DNA from 2 places in the Bacillus sp. C1 genome. Region 2 is predicted to be linked to the other one. Evidence: a T-box and tRNA genes for the amino acid it is inferred to sense, from the RefSeq annotation. Region 2 holds a T-box; the other holds one or more tRNA genes.
The links. The T-box of region 2 lies ahead of argS (arginine--tRNA ligase). A T-box ahead of a tRNA ligase gene usually reads a tRNA of that ligase, here a tRNA-Arg.
Positions count from the first base shown of each region.

Region 1: it encodes a tRNA-Arg, which carries the amino acid that the T-box ahead of argS (arginine--tRNA ligase) is inferred to sense. The anticodon was not compared.

Region 1 is NZ_JBTMZT010000004.1:193,127-208,886, forward strand. It holds gene eno (phosphopyruvate hydratase) at 1-943, opposite strand, end outside; gene gpmI (2,3-bisphosphoglycerate-independent phosphoglycerate mutase) at 977-2,506, opposite strand; gene tpiA (triose-phosphate isomerase) at 2,503-3,258, opposite strand; gene ACX5JI_RS14800 (phosphoglycerate kinase) at 3,291-4,475, opposite strand; gene gap (type I glyceraldehyde-3-phosphate dehydrogenase) at 4,611-5,615, opposite strand; gene cggR (gapA transcriptional regulator CggR) at 5,642-6,670, opposite strand; gene ACX5JI_RS14815 (glutaredoxin family protein) at 6,806-7,051, opposite strand; gene rpoN (RNA polymerase factor sigma-54) at 7,061-8,365, opposite strand; tRNA gene ACX5JI_RS14825 (tRNA-Arg) at 8,798-8,873, opposite strand; gene ACX5JI_RS14830 (hypothetical protein) at 9,056-9,247, shown strand; gene ACX5JI_RS14835 (DUF1657 domain-containing protein) at 9,396-9,602, shown strand; gene ACX5JI_RS14840 (YhcN/YlaJ family sporulation lipoprotein) at 9,696-10,184, shown strand; gene spoVAC (stage V sporulation protein AC) at 10,219-10,695, shown strand; gene spoVAD (stage V sporulation protein AD) at 10,696-11,709, shown strand; gene spoVAE (stage V sporulation protein AE) at 11,710-12,060, shown strand; gene ACX5JI_RS14860 (DUF1657 domain-containing protein) at 12,072-12,278, shown strand; gene ACX5JI_RS14865 (DUF421 domain-containing protein) at 12,300-13,169, shown strand; gene clpP (ATP-dependent Clp endopeptidase proteolytic subunit ClpP) at 13,422-14,003, shown strand; gene ACX5JI_RS14875 (HPr family phosphocarrier protein) at 14,332-14,589, opposite strand; gene whiA (DNA-binding protein WhiA) at 14,612-15,562, opposite strand; gene mgfK (gluconeogenesis morphogenetic factor MgfK) at 15,650-15,760, opposite strand, start outside.
Region 2 is NZ_JBTMZT010000023.1:814-8,630, forward strand. It holds gene ACX5JI_RS25960 (MBL fold metallo-hydrolase) at 1-208, opposite strand, end outside; gene ACX5JI_RS25965 (DegV family protein) at 454-1,281, opposite strand; gene ACX5JI_RS25970 (hypothetical protein) at 1,803-2,027, opposite strand; gene ACX5JI_RS25975 (multicopper oxidase family protein) at 2,328-3,986, opposite strand; gene argS (arginine--tRNA ligase) at 4,251-5,939, opposite strand; T-box leader at 5,984-6,197, opposite strand; gene ACX5JI_RS25985 (class I SAM-dependent methyltransferase) at 6,238-7,014, opposite strand; gene ACX5JI_RS25990 (BrxA/BrxB family bacilliredoxin) at 7,063-7,497, opposite strand; gene ACX5JI_RS25995 (thiol-disulfide oxidoreductase DCC family protein) at 7,581-7,817, opposite strand, start outside.

The DNA of each region.
Region 1 (15,760 bases), on a different contig from region 2:
CGTCACCAACTAATTGAACTTTTTTGCCAAGACGGTCAGTTAATAATTTGTGACCATCCCAATCGTTTTCGTCTAAACCATCTTCAATAGAGATGATTGGGAAGTCGTTGCAAAGACCTTCGTAGAAATCAACCATTTCTGCAGAAGTCATGCTGCGGCCTTCGCCTGTAAGATCATATTTACCAGTTTCTTTGTTGTAGAACTCAGAAGAAGCAACGTCCATTCCTAATAATACGTTCTCGCCAGCTTTGTAACCAGCTTTTTCGATAGCTTCAATGATTACTTCTAATGCTTCACGGTTAGAACCAAGGTTTGGAGCGAATCCACCTTCGTCACCTACTGCAGTGTTAAGACCTTTGTCATGTAATACAGCTTTTAATGCATGGAATACTTCAGCACCCATACGGATTGCTTCTTTGAACGTTGGAGCACCAACTGGTAAGATCATGAACTCTTGGAAGTCAACGTTGTTATCAGCGTGAGAACCACCGTTGATGATGTTCATCATTGGAGTTGGTAATTGTTTCGCATTGAATCCACCAAGGTAACGGTATAATGGAAGACCTACGAAGTCAGCTGCTGCGTGAGCTACTGCCATAGATACACCAAGAATAGCGTTAGCGCCTAATTTACCTTTGTTTGGAGTGCCATCTAATTCGATCATAGCACGGTCGATACCAGCTTGGTCAGTTACGTCAAAACCAACGATTTCTGGAGCGATAATTTCGTTTACGTTATCTACTGCTTTAACTACACCTTTACCAAGGTAACGAGATTTGTCACCGTCACGTAATTCTACTGCTTCATGTTCACCAGTAGATGCACCACTTGGTACGATAGCGCGTCCGAATGCGCCGCTTTCTGTGTAAACTTCTACTTCTACAGTTGGGTTACCACGAGAGTCAAGGACTTCGCGAGCATAAACATCAATAATTGTTGACATAATATTTTCTCTCCTTTTATATATACAATTTCATTATTTAATAATTGTTTTACCTGTCATTTCTTTCGGTTGTTCTACATTTAAAAGTGTAAGCATTGTTGGGGCGATATCTCCTAAAATACCACCTTCACGAAGCTCAACATCGTTCTTTGTAACGATGAAAGGAACCGGGTTTGTTGTATGAGCTGTCATTGGCCCACCATCAGGAGTTAACTCTTGATCGGCATTACCATGGTCAGCAGTAATAAGTGCTACACCATCTTTTGCAAGAATCGCTTCTACAACTTTTCCTAAACATTCGTCAGTTGCTTCTACTGCTTTAATTGTTGGCTCCATCATCCCAGAATGGCCCACCATATCACAGTTTGCAAAGTTAAGAATGATAACATCATGTTTATCATTTTCAATTTCATTTACTAAAGCGTCGGTTACTTCGTAAATGCTCATTTCAGGTTTCAAATCATATGTTGCAACCTTCGGTGAGTTAATTAAGATACGTTCTTCTCCTGGGAATTCAGCCTCACGACCACCGCTAAAGAAGAATGTAACGTGCGGATACTTTTCAGTTTCCGCGATGCGAAGTTGCTTTAATCCCGCTTGCGCAACAACTTCACCTAAAGTGTTATCAAGGTTCATTGGCTTAAATGCCACGTAACCATCTACTGTTTCACTGAAATGTGTCATACAAACGAATTCAGGAATGTGAGGTACTTTTTCACCACGATCGAACTCACGGAAGTCTTCGTTTGTAAATACACGAGCAATTTGAATTGCACGGTCTGGACGGAAGTTATAGAAGATGACTGCATCATCATTATTGATTGTTGCAACTGGCGTTTCATCCTCATTCACAATTACAGACGGCAATACGAATTCATCGTAGATACCATTTGCATAAGAGTCTTCTACACACTCTTCTGCTGATTTATAAGTAGGGCCTTCACCATTCACCATAGCACGGTAACATTTTTCTACGCGATCCCAGCGCTTGTCACGGTCCATAGAGTAATAACGACCAGAGATAGTCGCGAATTGTCCTACTCCTGTTTCTTTAATCACTTCATTTGTTGCATCGATATAACCTTTTGCTGTTTGTGGTCCAACATCGCGGCCGTCTAAGAATGCATGGATATAAACCTTCTCCACGCCTTCTTTTGCTGCTAAGCGAAGAAGAGCAAACATGTGGTTCATGTGACTGTGCACACCACCATCAGAAAGTAAACCGAATAAATGAAGAGCAGTACCTTTTTCTTTTACGCTTTTAATTGCATTTTGGAAAGTTTCGTTCTTATCGAACTCACCTTCACGAATTGCAACGTTAACGCGTGTTAAGCTTTGATATACTACGCGGCCAGCACCGATATTTAAGTGACCAACCTCAGAGTTACCCATTTGACCTTCTGGAAGACCTACTGCCTCACCGCACGCTGTAAGCGTTGTGTGAGGGAATTTATTCCAGTAACCGTCAAAATTAGGTTTTTTAGCTTGCGCTACAGCATTCCCGTAAGTTTCTTCACGTAGTCCGAAACCGTCAAGGATGATTAAAGCTGTTGGCTTTCTCATTTTACCGCCCCCAGAAGACCTAAGAAAGAAGCAGGCTCTAAGCTCGCACCGCCAACTAAAGCGCCGTCGATGTCAGATTGTGCCATATACTCTTTAATGTTTTCTGGTTTTACGCTACCGCCGTATTGAATACGAACAGCTTCTGCAGCTTCTGTAGAAACAGCTTCTGCAACAACTTTACGGATGTGCGCACATACTTCGTTTGCATCTGCAGAAGAAGAAGATTTACCTGTACCGATTGCCCAAATTGGCTCGTAAGCGATAACAGTAGCTTTAACTTGCTCTTCTGTTAAACCTGCAAGTGCTTTTGTCACTTGACCTGCTACTAGATCAAATGTTTTTCCGCTTTCGCGTTCTTCTAAAGTTTCACCACAGCAAACGATTGGTGTTAAACCGTGTTCAAATGCTGCAAGAGTCTTTTTGTTTACTGACTCGTCTGTTTCAGCAAACATTTCACGACGCTCAGAGTGACCAAGTACTACGTAGCCTACTTTTAAGTCGCTAAGTGCTACTGGGCTAATTTCGCCAGTGAATGCACCATTTTTTTCGAAGTGCATGTTTTGTGCACCTACTTGTAAGTCAGTTCCTTCAGTTGCTGCTACAAGACGCTCTAAGAAAAGAGCTGGAGAGCAAACTACTGCATCAACAGCTGTAGCTGCTGGGATTTGACCTTTTACTTCCTCTACGAAGCTAACTGCTTCAGCTAGAGTTTTATTCATTTTCCAGTTACCTGCGATAATTGGTTTACGCATGCTTTGCACCGTCCTTTTTCTTTGGCTGCTACTTATTTGTCGTTAAGACAAACTACACCTGGAAGTTCTTTACCTTCCATGAATTCTAATGACGCACCGCCGCCAGTAGAAATGTGGCTCATTTTATCAGCCATACCGAATTTTTCAACAGCTGCTGCAGAGTCACCACCGCCGATAACAGAGTATGTACCTTCTGCATCTGCTAATGCTTGTCCTACTGCTTTTGTACCTTGAGAGAATGGAGTCATTTCGAATACACCCATTGGTCCATTCCATACAACAAGCTTAGAATTTTTAATTACATCTGCATAAATTTCACGTGTTTTTGGTCCGATATCTACGCCTTCCCAATCAGTAGGAATAGAGTCGATAGGAACAATTTTAGTTGTTGCAGTTTCAGAGAATTCTTCTGTGATTACAACATCAACCGGCATGTAGAAGTTTACGCCTTTTTCTTTCGCAAGTTCCATAAACTCTTTTGCCAAGTCAATTTTGTCATTTTCACATAGAGATAGACCAATTTCATGACCTAACGCTTTAACGAATGTGTAAGCAAGACCTCCACCGATAATTAAGTTATCTACTTTGTCTAATAGATGACGAATTACACCGATTTTATCCTTTACTTTCGCACCACCGATAATTGCTGTAAATGGACGATCTGGATTAGAAAGTGCTTTTCCTAGTACTTCTAATTCTTTTTCCATTAATAAACCTGATACCGCTGGTAAGAATTCTGCAATACCTGCAGTAGAAGCGTGAGCACGGTGAGCTGCACCGAATGCATCGTTTACGAAGATATCAGCAAGATTTGCAAATTCTTTCGCAAGTTCAGCATCGTTCTTTTCTTCGCCCGCATAGAAACGTACGTTTTCAAGAACTAATACGTCGCCTTCGTTCATTGCTGCAACCATTTCTTGTGCAGCAGGTCCGAATGCTTCGTTTGCTTTTTTCACGTCTTTACCAAGAAGCTCACCTAAACGTGCTGCTACTGGAGTAAGACGTAATTCTTCTACTACTTGACCTTTTGGACGGCCTAAGTGACTTGCTAAAATAACTTTCGCACCTTGCTCTACTAAATATTGAATTGTAGGAAGAGCTGCACGGATACGAGTCTCGTCTGTAATTTTGCCTTCTTTCATAGGTACGTTGAAGTCAACGCGGCAAAATACACGTTTACCTTTTAAATCTACGTCACGAATTGATTTTTTGTTCATTGGATTTCCCTCCGACTAGTTAGGATTGACAAAACCCATTCAAAAGCTTATCACATTTGCCTTTAAAACGAAAGAAGAGAGAGAGGGAACAAACCCTCTCCCTCGTTTTGTCATTGATAACTTATAAACTAAGAATTAAAGACCTTTAGAAGTCATGTATGCAGCTAAGTCTACTACACGGTTAGAGTAACCAGTTTCGTTATCGTACCAAGAAAGTACTTTAACCATGTTACCTTCCATTACCATTGTAGATAATGCATCGATTGTAGAAGAAGCTGTGCATCCGTTATAGTCGATAGATACTAATGGCTCTTCGCTGTATCCAAGGATACCTTTTAATTCGCCTTCAGCAGCTGCTTTGAATGCTGCGTTTACTTCTTCAACTGTTACTTCTTTGTCAAGTTCAACAACTAAGTCAACAAGAGAAACGTTAGCAGTTGGAACACGTACAGCGCCACCGTTTAATTTACCTTTAAGTTCTGGTAATACTAATGCTACAGCTTTAGCTGCACCAGTAGATGTTGGAATCATGTTTTCAGCTGCTGCACGAGCACGACGTAAATCTTTGTGTGGTAAGTCTAAGATTTGTTGGTCGTTAGTGTAAGAGTGAATTGTTGTCATCATTCCGCGTTTTACGCCGAATTTTTCGTTTAATACTTTAGCGAATGGAGCTAGACAGTTTGTAGTACAAGAAGCGTTAGATACTACGTTGTGGTTAGCTGCATCGTATTGTTCGTGGTTAACACCCATTACTACAGTGATATCTTCGTCAGAAGCTGGAGCAGAGATGATAACTTTTTTAACTGATCCACCTAAGTGTTTTTCAGCGTCTGATTTTTTAGTGAAACGGCCAGTAGATTCTACTACTACTTCTACTCCGTAGTCGCTCCATGGTAATTGAGCTGGGTCACGCTCAGCGATAACTTTAATTTCTTTACCGTTAACAACGATGCTGTTTTCGTTAGCAGATACTTCTGCATTTAAAGTTCCGTGAACTGTGTCATATTTTAAAAGGTGAGCTAAAGTTTTAGCATCTGTTAAGTCGTTGATTGCTACTACTTCTACCTCAGAGTTGTTAAGAGCTGCGCGGAATACGTTACGTCCGATACGTCCAAATCCATTAATACCAATTTTAGTCATTTGAATTTCCTCCTTGGGGGATTATATTAAAGGGTAATACCCTTTGTTAACTGTTTTGCTGCACCTTCATCTGTAATTAGAATTGAAGTGTGCCCTTGTTTAATTACAGCTTGTATTGCTTTTGCCTTTGAAGATCCTCCAGCGACCGCAACAACATGAGATACGTTTTGTAAATCTTTAAGTTGCATGCCCACTGTTTGTACTTTATGAACAACATGACCTTGTTCATTGAAGTAATAACCGAAAGCCTCGCCGACTGCTTCACTTGCTTTAATTTTCATCCAATCTGCTTCTGAAGTACTTCTGCGACGTGCCATCGTTAACGCATCACCTATTCCATGAATGACGATATTGGAAGATCGAATCAACTCAAGAACTTCTTTCACGGAAGGTTCCGTCACAATGGACGCATATGCTTCGCTACTTACATGATCTGGAACATACAATAAGCGGTAATTACTCATCGTATTTTGTGCCATTTTCGCACAAATGGTATTAGCTTCTAATTCCACGCCTTCTCCAATTCCACCACGTGCTGGGACAAATAGCATATGTAAATCCTTGCAATCTAGTTGCATCATGTCCGCAGCAGCAGCTAGCGTTGTTCCTCCAGCCACAGCAACGATATTATTCGCTGTCAGACGGTCTTTTATACAAGTAACACAAGCACGGCCCATCTCCAGTTTGACCCACGGTGATTCATCACTATCACCAGGGACAACGAAAACTTCATCCAAGTCTAATGTTTCCTTAAGTTGTTTTTCTAAAACCTTTAACCCGGAAATTTCTTTCATAAAGTCTTCCAAAGCAAGAACTAAAGCTGTTCCTTCTTCTGTCAAAGTCATTCCAGAAGAAGCGACGTGAACTAAGTTTTGTTCTTTCAAAACTTGCACTTCACTTCGCAATACTCGTTCTGTCATACCAAGACTTGCAGATAAGTTTCTTCTTCCGATCGGCTGCATAAGCCGAATGTACTGAAGAATTTGCATTCTTGTTTGCATAACAGGTAGCAGATCAGGTAATAATTTTTTTGTGTTCTGAATCCATGAGCGCATATTTTTTCTCCTCACTACATTGGTTCATTTTCCATTGTGGTCACTTTATGTCCCGTAGTGACATTTTATGTCCCACATAGGTTAAAAAAATAATCCCTGCTACGTGTATTATTGTAACAGGAGATAGAAACTTATTCAACTCTTAACTGCATTGTTTATATAGTTTATTATGACGTCTTTGTGAATGACACCGCATTCCGCCTGTTTTCCGTTAATTTCTACAACAGGAATCATAATTTGATACTTTTCTAAGAGCCCATCATCTTCATATATATCTATTTCCTCAATTTCAAAAGAATACACCTTTTGCACTTCTTTTAAGACAGATTTCGCCTTTTCGCAAAGGCCGCAGTCCCTCTTCGTATATAAAACAACTTTCATCTTCTTCACCTATCCAATTGTTTTTCGTAAAGAAGAAGCGGGAATATTCATTTGTTCTCGATATTTTGCAACTGTTCTACGAGAAATAACAATTTCATGCTCTTCTTCTAACAATTTGGAAATTTTTTGATCGGAAAGTGGTTTTTTCTTATTTTCTTTTTCTACAAGCGTTTGAATCAATTGTTTAACACGCTTTGTAGAAACAACTTCATCTTCTGTTGTCACCACTGCATTACTAAAAAAGGATTTCATCTCAAATAATCCGTGCGGCGTTTGTACATATTTATTACGTGTAGCACGGCTAATAGTAGATTCATGTACTCCTAGTTCCTCCGCCACCTCTTTCAAAGAAAGTGGTTTTAAATATGCCAGACCATTCCAAAAGAAATCACGTTGCTTTTCTATAATGATTCCCATCACTTGTAAAATCGTCTGTTTCCGCTGTTTTAAACTCCGCATAATCCATTGTACGTGCTGATATTTCTCTGATACATAAGAAGCAACTTCACTCTCACTATTATGAAGAAGCGCACTATATTCTGAATGAATTTCAATTCTTGGCATATTCCGTTCATTCATTTGTAAAACGAGACGATCACCATCTTTTTTCACTGCAATATCCGGGACGATATAAAGTGGTTTCTCAGCAGAAAACGCAAGCCCTGGCTTCGGCTGTAACGATGTAATACAATCAACAGAAGCTTGCAATTCTTCATTACTGCATTTCATCATTTGAACAAGTTTGCGCCAATCTTTCTTAACAAAATAAGAAAAATGTTCATCTACAATCATTTCCGCAAGTACATCTCTTTTTTGTAAGCGCTTCAACTGAAGGGATAAACACTCCTGAATATTACGAGCTCCCACCCCTGCTGGCTCTAATGACTGAACGAGCTCCATAGCACGTTCTACTATATGGATAGGTGCGGCAAGCAATGCTGCTAATTCTTCATTTGTTTCTTGTAAATAACCATTTTCATCCATGTTCATAATGATGAACGAAGCTATCTTTCGCTCTATTTCATCTATTTTGTAATACTGTATTTGATCCAATAAATGCTGCTGAACCGTTGCCGAATCCACGCTATAAATTTCCATTTGATTTTCGACTTGTTTGCTTGTACTTTTACTTTTCGAACTCTTTTTCTTCTCCCTCTCAAAGCCACCTAACTCAATAAGGGGATTCTCTAACGATTGCTCATACAAAAATTCCGATAGTTCTTGCACATTATATTGGAGCATTGTAATCGCTTGCCTTAACTCTTGTGTCATCGTCAAACGTAAGCTTTGTTCTTGTAAAAGACTTGCCTTCAAACTAATCTCCCCCTTGTTTCTATTGTACAATAAGTTTACGAAAAGGAAAATCCTGCATATATCCTTATTCCGAATATTATTAATTTATATGTATTAATGAAAGTCGCATCTTACAACCGAAAAATGAATAATATTGAGAGAAAATAATAAAAAAATATATATACATCTAATTAAGAAAAGTGATTTATCTTTTTCTGCTCCTCTATAAATCCATTTTGATTTTCCGACTTATTTGCTTTGGCTGTAAAAATACAAACTGTTCTACGCATAATTGGATACTCTCATCCACCTAAAAAGCATAGTTTGATGTTGATTTTTCATTTAGATTTACATAAATCATAACTACATATTAATAGTAAGTCCTATAACTAGATATAACAAGAGAAAAATAAAAAAGGTCCTAACCTACAAATGTAAGTTAAGACCTTTTGACGCGCCCAGAGGGATTCGAACCCCCGGCAGACGTGGTACCGGAAACCACCGCTCTATCCGACTGAGCTATGGGCGCATAAACAGTATATTGGTAATTATATCTCCTTATGCTAATGTACGCAACCACTATGATGCAAAAATACTGTCACAGTATCTTTCTAAAGTACGACTTATTTTAGCCTATTATCTTTCGTTATATCTACAAATCCTACATTACGAATGTAAAAGGATTTTATTACAACAGAGAGGAGATCCTACATGTTCTTAAAAAAATACAACGGGTTACTTCTTGCAATAGTCGGTGCTGCTATTGCTGTTTTTGCTGTTCTTTATCTTCAACACCTACCTTACATTTATAAACTGTGCATCAAAATATTTGCAGCACTATTAGTGATGATTGGATGGACCATCGCCAGTGAAACGAAACACTCTTACAAAAAAGAGGGATAACGACGTATATAAAGCGTCATTATCCCTCTTTTTTATTCCCAAATCTCAATACTTCTAAAGAAACAAACCTAAATTTGGAAATTATATTTTGAAGCCGATTTACAAATTATAAGCTTTGAATGCACATCCAATAAGGGGGATTTATTCAATGACTGTTATTACAAAATTAAAACAAACTGTTTCTGGGTTAAAAAGTGCACAAGCAAGTTTAGAAGGCTTCGCTCTTGATACAGACAATCAGCAAGCGAAACAACTTTTCCAAACAGCTGCACAACAAACGCAATCGGTTATCGATTCTTTAAACCCACGAATCGAAGAAGTTCAGCAAGAAGAGCCCCAATATTCACAACAATAGTGCATCATCCTCTATGATGCACCGCAACAAGGTGATCTTAGATCATCTTGTTGCAATTACATTACATAAAGCAATAGAAATGGAATGATTGCAATGCGAAAATTTAGCACCATTACCGTATTATTCGTGCTTCTACTAGGTTTCATAACAGGATGTACGAGTCATTTAGATAAAGAAGTAAAACAAGAAACACATAAAAAAACAGAGAAAAAAAAGGAACCTCAGTTAACGAAAGTAAGCATGGAGCAATCTTTTAATCAATCTATATCACATGACGCGAAGAAAAATGTACTTGCCATGGAAGAAATACTAGAAGCTAGGGCTGCTAACTCTAACACAGATCTTTACATAGCTGTTAAACCAGAGCATCATGAACGTTTTCAATTAAAATCATTAAAAACAAAAATTAAAAAACAATTGAAAAAAGAGAACCCCACTTTCAATATCTATGTCAGTACTGATCGAAAGATTTTCATGCTACTAGATAAGCTGGAAAAGAAAGTTAAGAACAAAGAGGCTGATAAAGAATACATTAAAAACAAACTAAAAACAGTTCACACAGAAATGAACTCCAATACTTAATTGTACGTTCTCTAAAAGAAAAGGATGGATTCACATGGCAAGTAAAGATAAAGATTTAACACCCGTACAACAAGAATATAAAAAATTTGAACAACAGCGCGAACCGAAGCGGCCCGTAGTAAAAAATTGTATAAAAGCCTTTTTTGTAGGTGGTTTCATTTGCTTCATCGGTCAACTTATTTCTACCTTCTATATCACATACTTTGATTTCACAGAACGTTCAGCAGGAAATCCTACCGTCGCAACACTAATTTTTATTTCTATGTTACTTACAGGCTTCGGTGTATATGACCGCCTCGCCCAGTTCGGCGGCGCTGGTACAGCTGTACCCGTTACCGGATTTGGAAATTCCGTTATCTCTGCTTGTATTGAACATAAGACAGAAGGTTTTGTCCTTGGAGTAGGTGGCAATATGTTTAAATTAGCCGGATCTGTTATTCTATTCGGTGTATTTGCCGCTTTTGTTATCGGTCTTATTAAGACCATTCTCATTCAATTGGGGGGACTGTAAATGTTACTAGGACACCGAACATGGATATTTGAAAATAAACCAGTCATTATTTCAACAGGTGTCATCGGTGGACCATTTGAGGCAAATGGTAAAATTCCTGAAGACTTCGACACCCTTCATGAAGATTTATGGCTCGGACAAGATTCTTATGAAAAAGCGCATAGAGTTTTATTTGAGGAAGCTTGCAGTCGCGCAACTGAAAAAGCCAATCTCCGAAAAGAAGACATTCAATTCATTTTAGCGGGTGACCTTATTAATCAAATTACGCCCTCTAGCTTCGCTTGCCGTACACTCGGTGCTCCCTATATTGGGTTATTTGGTGCTTGTTCTACTTCTATGGAAGGCCTCGCTCTTGGTGCCAGTATTGTAAATGCAAAAGGAGCAAAATATTTATTAACCGGAGCCTCAAGTCACAATACTGCTGTTGAAAAACAGTTCCGCTATCCGACTGAATACGGTGGACAAAAACCACCTACCGCTCAGTGGACTGTGACAGGAGCTGGCGCCGCTCTTTTGAGTGATCAAGGTGAAGGTCCTCGCGTTACGTCAGCGACAATTGGACGCGTTGTTGATATGGGCTTAACAGATCCCTTTAACATGGGAGGCGCAATGGCTCCCGCTGCTGTCGATACAATCGAAGCACATTTACGCGAAAGACAAGTTGATGCATCCTACTATGACTTAATCGTAACAGGCGATCTTGGTCATGTCGGACGAGAAATAGCCTATGATTTACTGCATAAGCACGGAACGAAAGTAACAAGCGAACAATTTCAAGATTGCGGATTACTTATTTATAGAGAAGGTCAGCCTGTAATCGCAGGCGCAAGTGGCCCAGGCTGCTCTGCGGCCGTCGTATACGGACATTTGTTAAACAGAATGAAAAAAGGTGAGTTCAGCAAAATACTTGTCGTAGCTACTGGCGCACTATTATCTCCGCTTACCTTCCAGCAACAAGAAACCATTCCATGCATTGCTCATGCCGTATCAATTGAAACTGGAGGTGTACAATAGATGATCTTTTTTTGGGCTTTTGTAATCGGCGGATTGATTTGTGTAATCGGACAACTTCTATTTGATGTCGGTAAACTTACGCCCGCTCACACAATGTCAACGCTCGTTGTCGCTGGTGCAATACTAGATGGATTCGGTCTATACGAGCCTTTAATTGATTTCGCAGGAGCTGGTGCGACAGTTCCCATTACAAGTTTCGGAAACGCTCTTGTTCATGGAGCTATGGCTGAAGCTGCAAAACATGGCATTGTCGGTGTTATAACGGGAATGTTCAAAGTAACCAGTGCTGGTATATCTGCTGCCATTATTTTCGGATTTATCGGCGCACTACTCTTTAAACCAAAAGGATAAGAGGTGTTCTCATGACTGTTATTGCGAGTGTAAAAACATGTCTCGCTAGTTTAAAAAGTGCACAGGCAAGCTTAAGTACACTTTCCCAAAATGCCTCTGATGAAGAAGCAAAACGGGTCTTCCATGAATGTATGATGGAGATGGACAGTGTAATCGCTGACCTTAACAGTAGAATTTCTGTATTAGAAAGAGAAGAACCTCAATATAAAGGATTTTAGGAAAACAGGAGGGAATAAACTATGCCGCATTTACCAGACTGGCTGATTGTCATTATACGTTCCTTCGCTATCTTAATTATTTTATTCTCAATAACAAAGCTGCTTGGAAAAAGACAAATCTCACAGCTTTCATTTTTCGAATACGTTGCAGGCTTAACAATCGGTAACATCGCAGCTGAAGTATCGACAGGGCTTGAGCGGAACTTTTGGCACGGTATTTCTAGTATGCTTGTTTTTTCTCTCATTCCATTTTTCGCAGGTCTAATTGCCTTAAAAAATAAACATCTCAGAAATTTTATTGAAGGAAAAGCGACGGTTTTTATAAAAGATGGAAAAGTCCTTGAAGATAATTTAAAAAAGGAAAATTATACGATCGATGAGTTACTAGAACTTCTAAGACAAAGGAGTGTATTCAACATATCTGATGTTGAATTTGCTGTATTGGAATCTGGCGGCGAACTCAATGTCTTGTTAAAAAGAGACAAGCAGCCGCTTACTCCAAAAGATATCGGTTTACAAGTCGCACCTGCAAAAGAAACACAAACGGTAATTATGGATGGAAACGTACTAGATGAACCTCTTTCGGCTAGTGGTCATAATCGCGCTTGGCTTCATGCTGAACTAGAAAAAATCGGAGTCGTAATAGAAAATGTGTTTCTTGGACAAGTTGATTCTTACGGACAACTCACTGTCGATATTTATGATGATAAAATTCAAATACCTTCTCCTCAAGCTAAGCCGTTACTCTTAGCTTCTTTAAAAAAATGCCAAGCGGATCTAGAATTATTTTCTTTAGAAACGAAATCAAAATCAGCAAGTCAAATGTATAATGAAAATGCAAAACAAATCGAAAAGATCCTAAATAAAGCAACCTACCTCTTAAAAGAATAGGAAACAAGAGAACGCTTCTATAAGAAAAAGCGTTCTTTCGTTTTTTCACAAACAACATGATTCTCTCCGTACGTTTAAATTTATATAATTCGGTTATGATGTTGAAGATACATAAGCAGGGAATTCCAAAAATATAGCGAATAAATCATGTTACAACTACATATTTTTTTGATTTAAAGTGGTTTTGTTTGACCTTTATTGACCATAATTGTATTATAAGATTAAGAAAGCTTTCAAAGGAGGAAATAACAGATGAATTTAATTCCTACAGTAATTGAACAAACAAATCGTGGAGAACGCGCTTACGATATTTACTCTCGCTTATTAAAAGACCGCATCATTATGCTTGGTAGCGCAATTGATGATAACGTAGCAAACTCAATCGTTTCTCAGCTTCTATTCTTGGAATCTCAAGATCCAGAAAAAGATATTCATTTATACATCAACAGCCCTGGTGGTTCTATTACAGCAGGTATGGCAATTTATGATACAATGCAGTTTATTAAACCAAACGTATCAACAATTTGTATTGGTATGGCTGCATCTATGGGTGCTTTCCTACTTGCAGCAGGCGAAAAAGGAAAACGTTTCGCTCTTCCAAACAGTGAAGTAATGATTCACCAACCACTTGGCGGTGCACAAGGACAAGCAACAGAAATCGAAATCGCTGCAAAGCGTATCCTATTCTTACGTGAAAAATTAAACCAAATTCTTGCTGATCGCACAGGTCAACCATTAGAAGTTCTACAACGCGACACTGACCGTGACAACTTCATGACAGCAGAAAAAGCACTAGAATACGGCTTAATCGATAAAATCTTTACAAAACACTAAACAAAAAATGCTATCGCCACGTGCGATAGCATTTTTTGTTGACTGCCATTCACAATATATCCTTCAACAGCCTGAAAAGGGAAATGCTAAAAAATTATAAAGTGAAACATGGTGAGCTGACGAGGTTTGTTTATATAAAATGGTGAATGAAGTTTTATCAGCGATTTTTCAAATATATCAACCGTTTCTCACAATATATCGTAAATTTGAATATATCAGCGATTCGACAAAAGATATCGACTAACCAACAAAAAACGACAAAAAAACAGGAGCCCCCTAGCTTCTGCTTCCAAATAAACTGAAAAGCTATCGCTCCATGCGATAGCTTTTACTGTTTATTTTGCACGTAAGCAGCTAACGCTTCTAACGCTTCTTCTGCATCTGAACCTTCTGTTATAATCGTTATATTGCTGCCAGACCCAATAGCTAAGCTCATAATCCCCATGATGCTCTTCGCATTGACTGTTTTCCCATCTTTTTCAATAAAAATATCAGCGTGAAAACAATTTGCCTCTTGTACAAACAACGCAGCCGGACGTGCTTGCAAACCATTTTTTAATGCCACCTCAACTTGTTTCTGAACCATAGCTCCCATTTCCCCTTTACCGTTATTTTTTTGCTACCGGTTCCCCCGCGCGTAATTTCTCTGCAATTTCATCGATTTTACGCAAGCGATGATTAATACCTGATTTACTGATTTTCCCCCCAGATACCATCTCGCCTAATTCTTTCAATGTTACATCTTGATAACTAATACGTAATTGTGCAATCTCTCGCAGTTTATCTGGCAAAACATCCAGTCCCACTGTTTCATTAATGTAACGAATATTTTCAATTTGCCTTAAAGCGGCACCAATTGTTTTATTTAAATTGGCGGTTTCACAATTCACTAGACGATTGACCGAATTACGCATATCGCGAACAATACGAATATCTTCAAATCTTAACAATGCATTATGCGCGCCAATAATATTTAAAAACTCCGTTATTTTTTCCGCTTCTTTTAAATACGTAATATACCCTTTACGCCTTTCCAACGTCTTACTATTTAAATCAAATCCGTTCATCAATTCACATATAGAATCATTATGTTCCTTGTATAACGAAAAGACCTCTAAATGATAAGATGATGTTTCTGGGTTATTTACTGAACCACCTGCTAGAAATGCCCCTCGTAAATATGATCGTTTGCAGCATTTCTTTTCAATCAATTCCTGTGAGATATTACGAATAAACGAAAAGTCTTCCCTGACAATATGCAAATCTGCTAATATTTCACGGGATTTCTCAACAAGCCGAACGATATATACATTATTTTTCTTCAGTCGCATTTTTTTGCGAACAAGCAATTCTACCGTCACGTCATATCCTTTTTTGAGCAATGTGTAAATTCTTCTCGCAATTGCTGCATTTTCTGTTTGAATATCAATTGAAAGACGACGATTTGAAAAAGAAAGTGATCCGTTCATTCGAAGCAGCGCTGATAGTTCTGCTTTCTCACAACACTCCTTCATCTCAAGCTTTGTCAGTTCTTTCTTTGTCTCTGATGCAAATGACACGGCCCCACCTCCTTATACAATATTTCGGAACAAAAATCTTGTCCTATATGAATGAGTAGCGTTATCTCATTCTGAGATAACGCATGTTTATAACAATGAATATAAGATAGAAGCTAATTTTAATGTATCATGCCTTACAACTTGATCATCATACTTTGCTAATTCATCTTGAATTAAACAAATGTTACTTTCAGCAAA
Region 2 (7,817 bases):
AATCTGAGTGAGTAAGAACAAGAAGGTCGCCTTTAATATGTACTTCTTCTAATTGTTTAAGAAATAAATTAGCATGCTTAGGTGAGTTTCCAGCATCAATTAATAATGTCTTTTTTGTTCCTGTAACCGCTGCTAAAATTGGTCGATCCGTTTCTTGATACGGCGGTAAGTATACAATTCGATTTGATATTCTTTCTATTTTTTGCAAGTTCCTATGCTCCTTTACATGGTGACATATGTTGCCCTCATTCTTTAGAAAATAATTGTAGCTTATCAAAATTTGACATCCTCATAAAAAATACCACCTTTTCTGTATACTCCCACAGAAATAATAGCGTGTTTTTCGTTATACGAATACCAATTTATCCTATACTTATTACTAAACATTGCATCTCTTATTCTCTGAATTATTTCCATTTACATAAGAACGAAAATATCAAAAAAACCCGTGAATTATTCACAGGTTTCCCCTTTCGAAAAGCTAATGGCAATTGTTCCAGCACCTGCATGAACAGCAAAAGATATAGGAAGCGGGTAAAGTAGAAACTTCATTCCAGGAAATACTTCTCTAAAACTAGCAACCCATTCTTCTGCCCCTGCTTCATCATTAGCGTGGAAAACGTGTACTACTTTCGGAATTTCTTTTTCAAGTTCACTTCGCATATATTCTTTGCATTTTTGTATTTTACGAACTTTCTTCTCTAATACAAGTTCGCCATGTTTTACTTCTAGAATTAAGTTTACACTTAGTAGACTGCCTAGTATAAATTGTACACCTTTCACACGTCCGCTTGCATATAGGCCTTTCAAATCTTTTGGAAATACATAGTAAGGACTACGTTCCACATGTTGGAGTGTTTTTTGTATATCTTGCAAAGTCATACCATCACGGTATAACGTTTGTGCTTTTATTAAAAGTTCATCCATTGGATAACTTGTTGTTTCACTATCTATTACGATTAAAGGAAACCCTGCCATTTCTGCGGCAAGTTGCATATTTTGATAGGTACCACTTACTTTTCCGCTAATTGTGATAGCAAATCCCGCTTCATATTCTTCTTTACATTTCGAAAAAAGAGCAACCATCTCTCCTAAATTAGGTTGTGACGTCGTTACAGTTACACCTTCTTGTAACGCAGCATAGACACGTTCACGGACACCTTCTTCACAATCTTTATAGGCTGTTCCATTAATAACAATTTCAATCGGTATCACAAAATTATCTTCATTTGTTGTAAAACTTGCAGTTGTACTATCAGTAAACCAAGCAACACGCTTCATGTTGTTCCTCCCTTGTGCGCATCCTTTTTGAACTTTTCTCACAATTCTATCTATGTGAATTATAAAAAGGACTATGCTTGTTATCATAACAAGACTACTTCTCTTTTTCTACAGAAGTTGGATCATTTACGGAAAGTTTTCAAATTTCATATCGAATCTACCTGCATTTGGACACGATTTCGACATATTTAATTTTAGTAACTACTATCAAACTAAAAAATAAGACTTCTAACACGTATACAAAGTTAAAAGTCTTATCTCATTGCTTTATTTGTCATTGTAGTTTTTTTATCTAGTTCAGTTTAGCCTATATATAGATCATATATAAATCCATTTTGATTTTAGGGCATATAGCCCGCTGCTAGGAAGAACAAAAAGTGAACTACACTCATTTTCTCTCTTTGTTTTCACTTTGCATGGGGCAGGAAGAGGGGTTGACCGCTTCTATGCATGGCCAGATGCTCTCTCCCACCTAAAAAGAATGGTTTTCTGTCATTTTTTCCATTTGTATTTATATAAATTTAATCATTAATAACTTTCTCCGGTCCTCCCTTTAACATGTATGCAAAACTCGTAATAAACACTACACAAAATATAATAATAGTAGGCCACATATTAAAATGAAATTCTTTACCAACAAATAATCGATACATATTATGGAACAAAATATTAACCCCTATGATAATAGCCCCTAATATTGTACTTGTTGCAAAAACGATCAAATAAAATTTAAATTTCTCAAACATGATACGTTTACCCCTTTTCTAAAATCCCCTTAATTTAATCTGATTAGAAAATTATACCATTCCTAATTTTGATATCTATAAACCTACATACATTTAAGAATACTTTAAGGACGCATTAAGCAACTCTCCATTTTGTTCAAATTGAACCACCTTCACTTCGTTTAGAGGAGAAGGGCTTCTCGGTTAAAATGCTAAAAAGAGCAATCGTCTCCACGATCGCTCTTCAAAGGCTTGCTACAATCCTCACTAATTTTCTCACTTTATATTTAAACATTTTAGAGTAAGTTCTATAACGTAACATTACTCCGGCATATTAGGGATATTAGGATTGGGAACATAATCTGATTTATAATCTTTATATTTTACCTCTGTTACCATCCCTGCTGAAGCATGATGTAAATCATGACAGTGGAACATCCATTCCCCTGGATTATCTGCTATAAAGGCTACTTCATATTCTTCTCCTGGTTTTAAATTCAGAGTATCTTTCACAATTGGGGAACCTTCTATTGGTTTACCGTTTTTACTTAATACTTGGAAAAAGTGACCGTGTAAATGCATTGGATGATCATCCATTTTAGAACGATTTACTAATTTGACTTTCACTAAATCCCCCTTTTTCACTTTGATTGGATCAATATCAGGGAATGTCTTTCCATTAATTGTATACACCATTTCGTTGCCGTTCATTTGAGTATTCAAATCCATTGTATATGCGGCAGTATACTGTTGGTCTAATGTGAATCCTCCTAATTTCTGGACACCGTATTTCGGCATATCTAATTTTGGAAGTTTTTCTTTTTCATTTGCTTTATCTTTCATCTCTTTGCTACCTTCATACTCAATAACAGCTTTCATTCCTTTTACACCTTTTCCTTCACCATGATCTTCAACATACCATTTGCCAGGATTATTCGCCGTAAATTCAATATCATAACGTTCACCCGGTGCAATTGAAATAACTTGATCTTTAATAACTTTTGGATCATTTATTGGCTGACCATCTGTTGCGATTACTTTGATATCGTGTCCGTGAACATGAATATTATGTGATAAGTAACCAGCATTGACCAATCGAAGTCGAACTTTATCTCCTTTTTTCACTTTCAGCGGCTCTACTAAATCTCCACTTTTACCATTGATTGTGAATAAATCATACATACTCATATCATGGCCTTCCATTTGCATACCATTTGACTCTTTATCCATTTTCATATTTCCATGATCCATGCCTTCCATATTACCGGAGTCTTTTTTATCACTTCCCATGTCCATACCTGAATGATCCATGCCTTTCATATCGTTATTCTTTTTCGTATCACTGTCTTCTTTTTCTGCTTTACCTTTTGTCATCTCTTTTATTTGTTTATCGATTTCTTTTTTATCTGTTACCCATTCATCTAACATTAAGGTGTAATCTTTATCATATTTTTCATTTGTATCTTCTACAACAAGAGCACCATACAATCCTCTATCTAATTGATTAACGGAGTCTTGATGTGAATGATACCAATAAGTTCCTGGTACGTTAGCTTCAAATTCATAGGTAAAACTCTTTCCAGGCTCCACCGCATCTTGTGTAACTCCTGGAATTCCATCCATATTATTTGGAACGGGATACCCATGCCAGTGAATCGATACAGGTGCAGATAATTCATTTTTTAATGTAACTTTCACTTTTTCTCCTTTTTTCACACGAATTTCTGGACCAGGAGATGAGCCATTAAATGTCCATACTGGGACAACAACACCGTTACTTAGTTTTTGCTTCTCTTCTTTCGCTACTAAAGTAACTTCTGGTCCTTTTACAACTTGTAATGGTTTTGTTGCAGTTTCAGTCTGTGTTACCTTTTTATCGTTCATATTTTTATGATCACTTGTTGTATTTGTGGACGCAGAACATGCAGCAATTACAGATATTACGGAGATTGTAACTGCTGTTAATACAAACCTCTTCATAATAACTTCCCCCCTTCCGTTTGTTCACAATGATTATATAAAACGATTATCAAGAAATTATGGAGATACAAAAAAATGAAAGGCCCGCCACAATGTGACGAGCCTTTCATTTTAGAGTTCAATAACAATTTATGATAACAAAACTGAGGTAAATAATCTGCAATAGTTACACCTTTTCGTCCGGGAACTTCAATATAGGACGCTTTATTTTGTCTTTATCTTATTTGTAATTAACTACTACAGTAACATTAATAATTGTATTTCTTACATTTCTTCCGGAGCACCCATTCCAAGCAAGCGCAATCCTTCTTTTAACACAATCGTTACTGCATAAACAAGTGCAAGTCTGCTTTCCTTCTCTTCATTATCTTCTAAAATACGAACATTCCCATAATATTTATTAAATGCTTGTGCTACATCTAACAAATATTTCGCAATATGAGAGGGTTCATTTTTAGAAAAGGCTGTTTCAATCACTTGTGGGAATTTATTCAATAATTTTACTGTACTCCAACTATAATCATCACTTAATTCAAATGTTTCAGTTTCAAATTCAGCCTGTTCTTTTCTTAAAATGGAACAAGCACGCGCTTGTGTATATTGAACATATGGTCCTGTTTCCCCTTCAAATTTCAACATTTTTTCTAAAGAGAACTCAATATTGTGCATACGTTCATTTTTTAAATCGTGGAAAATGACTGCCCCAACACCAACTTGTTTTGCAACCTCCTCTTTTTGTTTTAAGTCTGGATTCTTCTCTTCAATATTGTTCTTTGCAAGTGTAATCGCTTCTTCTAATACTTCCTCAAGTAATACGACTTTCCCCTTACGTGTCGACATCTTTTTACCACCTTTTAAAATAAGTCCAAATGGTACATGTGCCATACCTTCTACCCAGTTATAACCAAGTTTTTTCAATACCGTAAAAAATTGAGTAAAATGTAAACTTTGTTCTGCTCCTACTACATACAACGCTTTATCAAACTCATATGTGTTTTGACGATAGAGTGCCGCTGTTAAATCGCGCGTTGCATATAACGTAGCTCCATCTGATTTCTTTATTAAACATGGCGGCATATCTTCTTTTTCTAAATTAACAACTTGTGCTCCGTCCGATTCTTCTAACAAACCTTGTTTCACTAGGATTTCAACAAAATCATCCATTTTATCATTATAGAATGCCTCTCCTTGGAAGTTGGTAAATTCAACACCAAGCAGTTCATAAATACGAGAGAATTCTTTTAAAGACTCATGACGGAACCAATTCCATAAAAAGACTGCTTCTTCATCACCGTCTTCTAATTTCTTAAACCATGCACGGCCTTCTTCTTCTAGCCCTGGATTTTCTTTTACTTCTTCATGGAATTGAACATATAACTTAAACAATTCACGAATCGGATCTTCTTTTACAAGCTCTTCACTTCCCCATTTTTTATATGCAGTAATTAATTTCCCAAACTGTGTTCCCCAATCACCAATATAATTGATCCCTACAACCTCATATCCACACTTTTCAGCGATATGTTTTAAAGAGTTCCCAATCATCGTTGAACGTAAATGTCCCATGGAGAACGGTTTTGCGATATTTGGTGAAGAGTAATCGATTACTACTGTTTTTTCTCTTCCGAAATACCCCTGCCCATATTCTTCTTTTTCAGCTAAAATCGCTTTTAATACGTTATCGCTTACTGTATGACGATTGAAAAACACATTCACATACGGTCCAACTGTCTCCACTTTTGTAAAAAATGAATCATTTAAATTTCCAGCGATTTCTTTCGCGATAATTGCTGGTGCTTTTTTATATTGCTTGGCGAGCATGAAACAAGGGAATGCTGCGTCTCCGAATTCATCTTGCTTCGGAGTTTCAATTAGATCTGTAATCTGTTCCAACGATAATTCTGAGTCAATTACTTTAAATAAACTTTCTGCGAAATTAATTTTATATTCCATATTGCTCCCTCCTTATTTTTTTAAAACAAAAAACTCGTCTCTAAAAAAGAGACGAGTTATCACCCGTGGTACCACCCTTGTTGTTCCGAAGAACCACTTTCCCGTTTATAACGAGGACAGGGGGCCCCGGCTTACTCTACTATTCATTTCAAGCAGCGTCTCTGAAGTGCGCTTCATCCGTTTCTCCGTACTAGGCTCTCACCATCCCTAGCTCGCTTTACTTCTGAACCAGACTACTCTCTTCATCTGCGACATAATATATAATTGATTATTGCTTATTATACATCTTTTCAAATAATTAACAAGGTTCAATTACACCAAAATGAAATTTCGCACTTTTTCGCTTATATACGAAGAAGTTATGCCTTTCAAATCGTGTACTACGGAAATGATCTTTTAAAACAACTCGTTTTCTAGCTACACGCTTTGCTTCTGCAATCGTTTCATCTGTAACATCGTTATACAAAGCAAAGTATTTTAAACCACGAATCCCATCTGATTCAATTACTGTTTCTTCAAACATTGGATCGAGATAAACAACATCATAACTGTTGTCTTCACAGCGCTTTAAAAAATCAAAATGCTCGGTTTTCTTCACTCTAATTCTACGCATCGCTTCATCGATTTCTGAAATACCCGCACACCACTGCTTTAACCCTTTATTCATGATATAAGCCATGTAACGATTTCCTTCTAGCCCTGTTATAACTCCTTCTTCTCCTACAACGTAGCTTGCTACAATGCTATCTGATGCCATACCAAGCGTACAATCTAACACCGTCATTCCTCGTTCTAACTTTGCAGCTTGTACAAATGGATCATGTTCTCCACGCATTAACCTCTTCACACGAAACATCGCAGAATTCGGATGGAAAAAGAACGATTCTTCTATACCTTTTGGATAAATCGCTAATCGATTCTTTCCTACAACAAGTACATCCTGATCAAATTGTTCATGTAGTTTCACCATAGATATATCATTACGTACGACAAAAGAAGATTGTAATTCTTCCGCTACCTCTTTTGCGTAAGTTATCATTTCCTCATTTGTTCGTCCTGCTGTTGTTACAATCATCTTTTCACCTCAAATATAAAGAAAAAAGGGAGAATCACTCCCCCTTTTTTAGCAATGCTTTTCAAAAGCCTGCTCTAAATTATTAATGATGTCTTCCATTGTTGCTCCTTCAATTTCATGACGATGAATGAAGTGAACAACTTCTTTTCCTTTTAATAACGCCATAGATGGTGAAGACGGTGGAATATCCCCAAAGTACTCACGCATTGTAGCTGTTGCATCTTTATCTTGTCCTGCAAATACAGTTACAAGGTGATCTGGTTGTTTTTCAGCACGTACAACTGCTTGACCAGCTGATGGACGAGCTAAACCAGCTGCACATCCGCAAACAGAATTTACAACAACTAATGTTGTACCTGTCGCATTTTCCATATATTCTGTTACAGATTCTTCAGTAGTTAATTCTTCAAATCCAGCACGCACTAACTCTTGGCGCATTGGAATTACCATTTGACGCATATATTCTTCGTATGCATTTGACATCTTGTAATCTCTCCTTCAACTTTCATTCCAAATTCATCATATCACGCTCGTATAATAGGTGCAAAAGAAAGATAGCGTTGTCATCATTTTTTTGAAGGAATTTCACAAATTCCTTCGCGGCAGTGTCCAACAGGTACAAGTTTTCTATGATTGGCGATATAATCATATACTTTATTTCCAAATCCAAGTAGCATGGATAACTTAATAAATGGAACCGCAATCCAATATGCTGGGATAGACTTTGTTAAAACATAAATACTACCAATTCCATCGTACCATTTGTCGTTTTTGAAAATATAAAGTCTTTGTTCCATCTTACT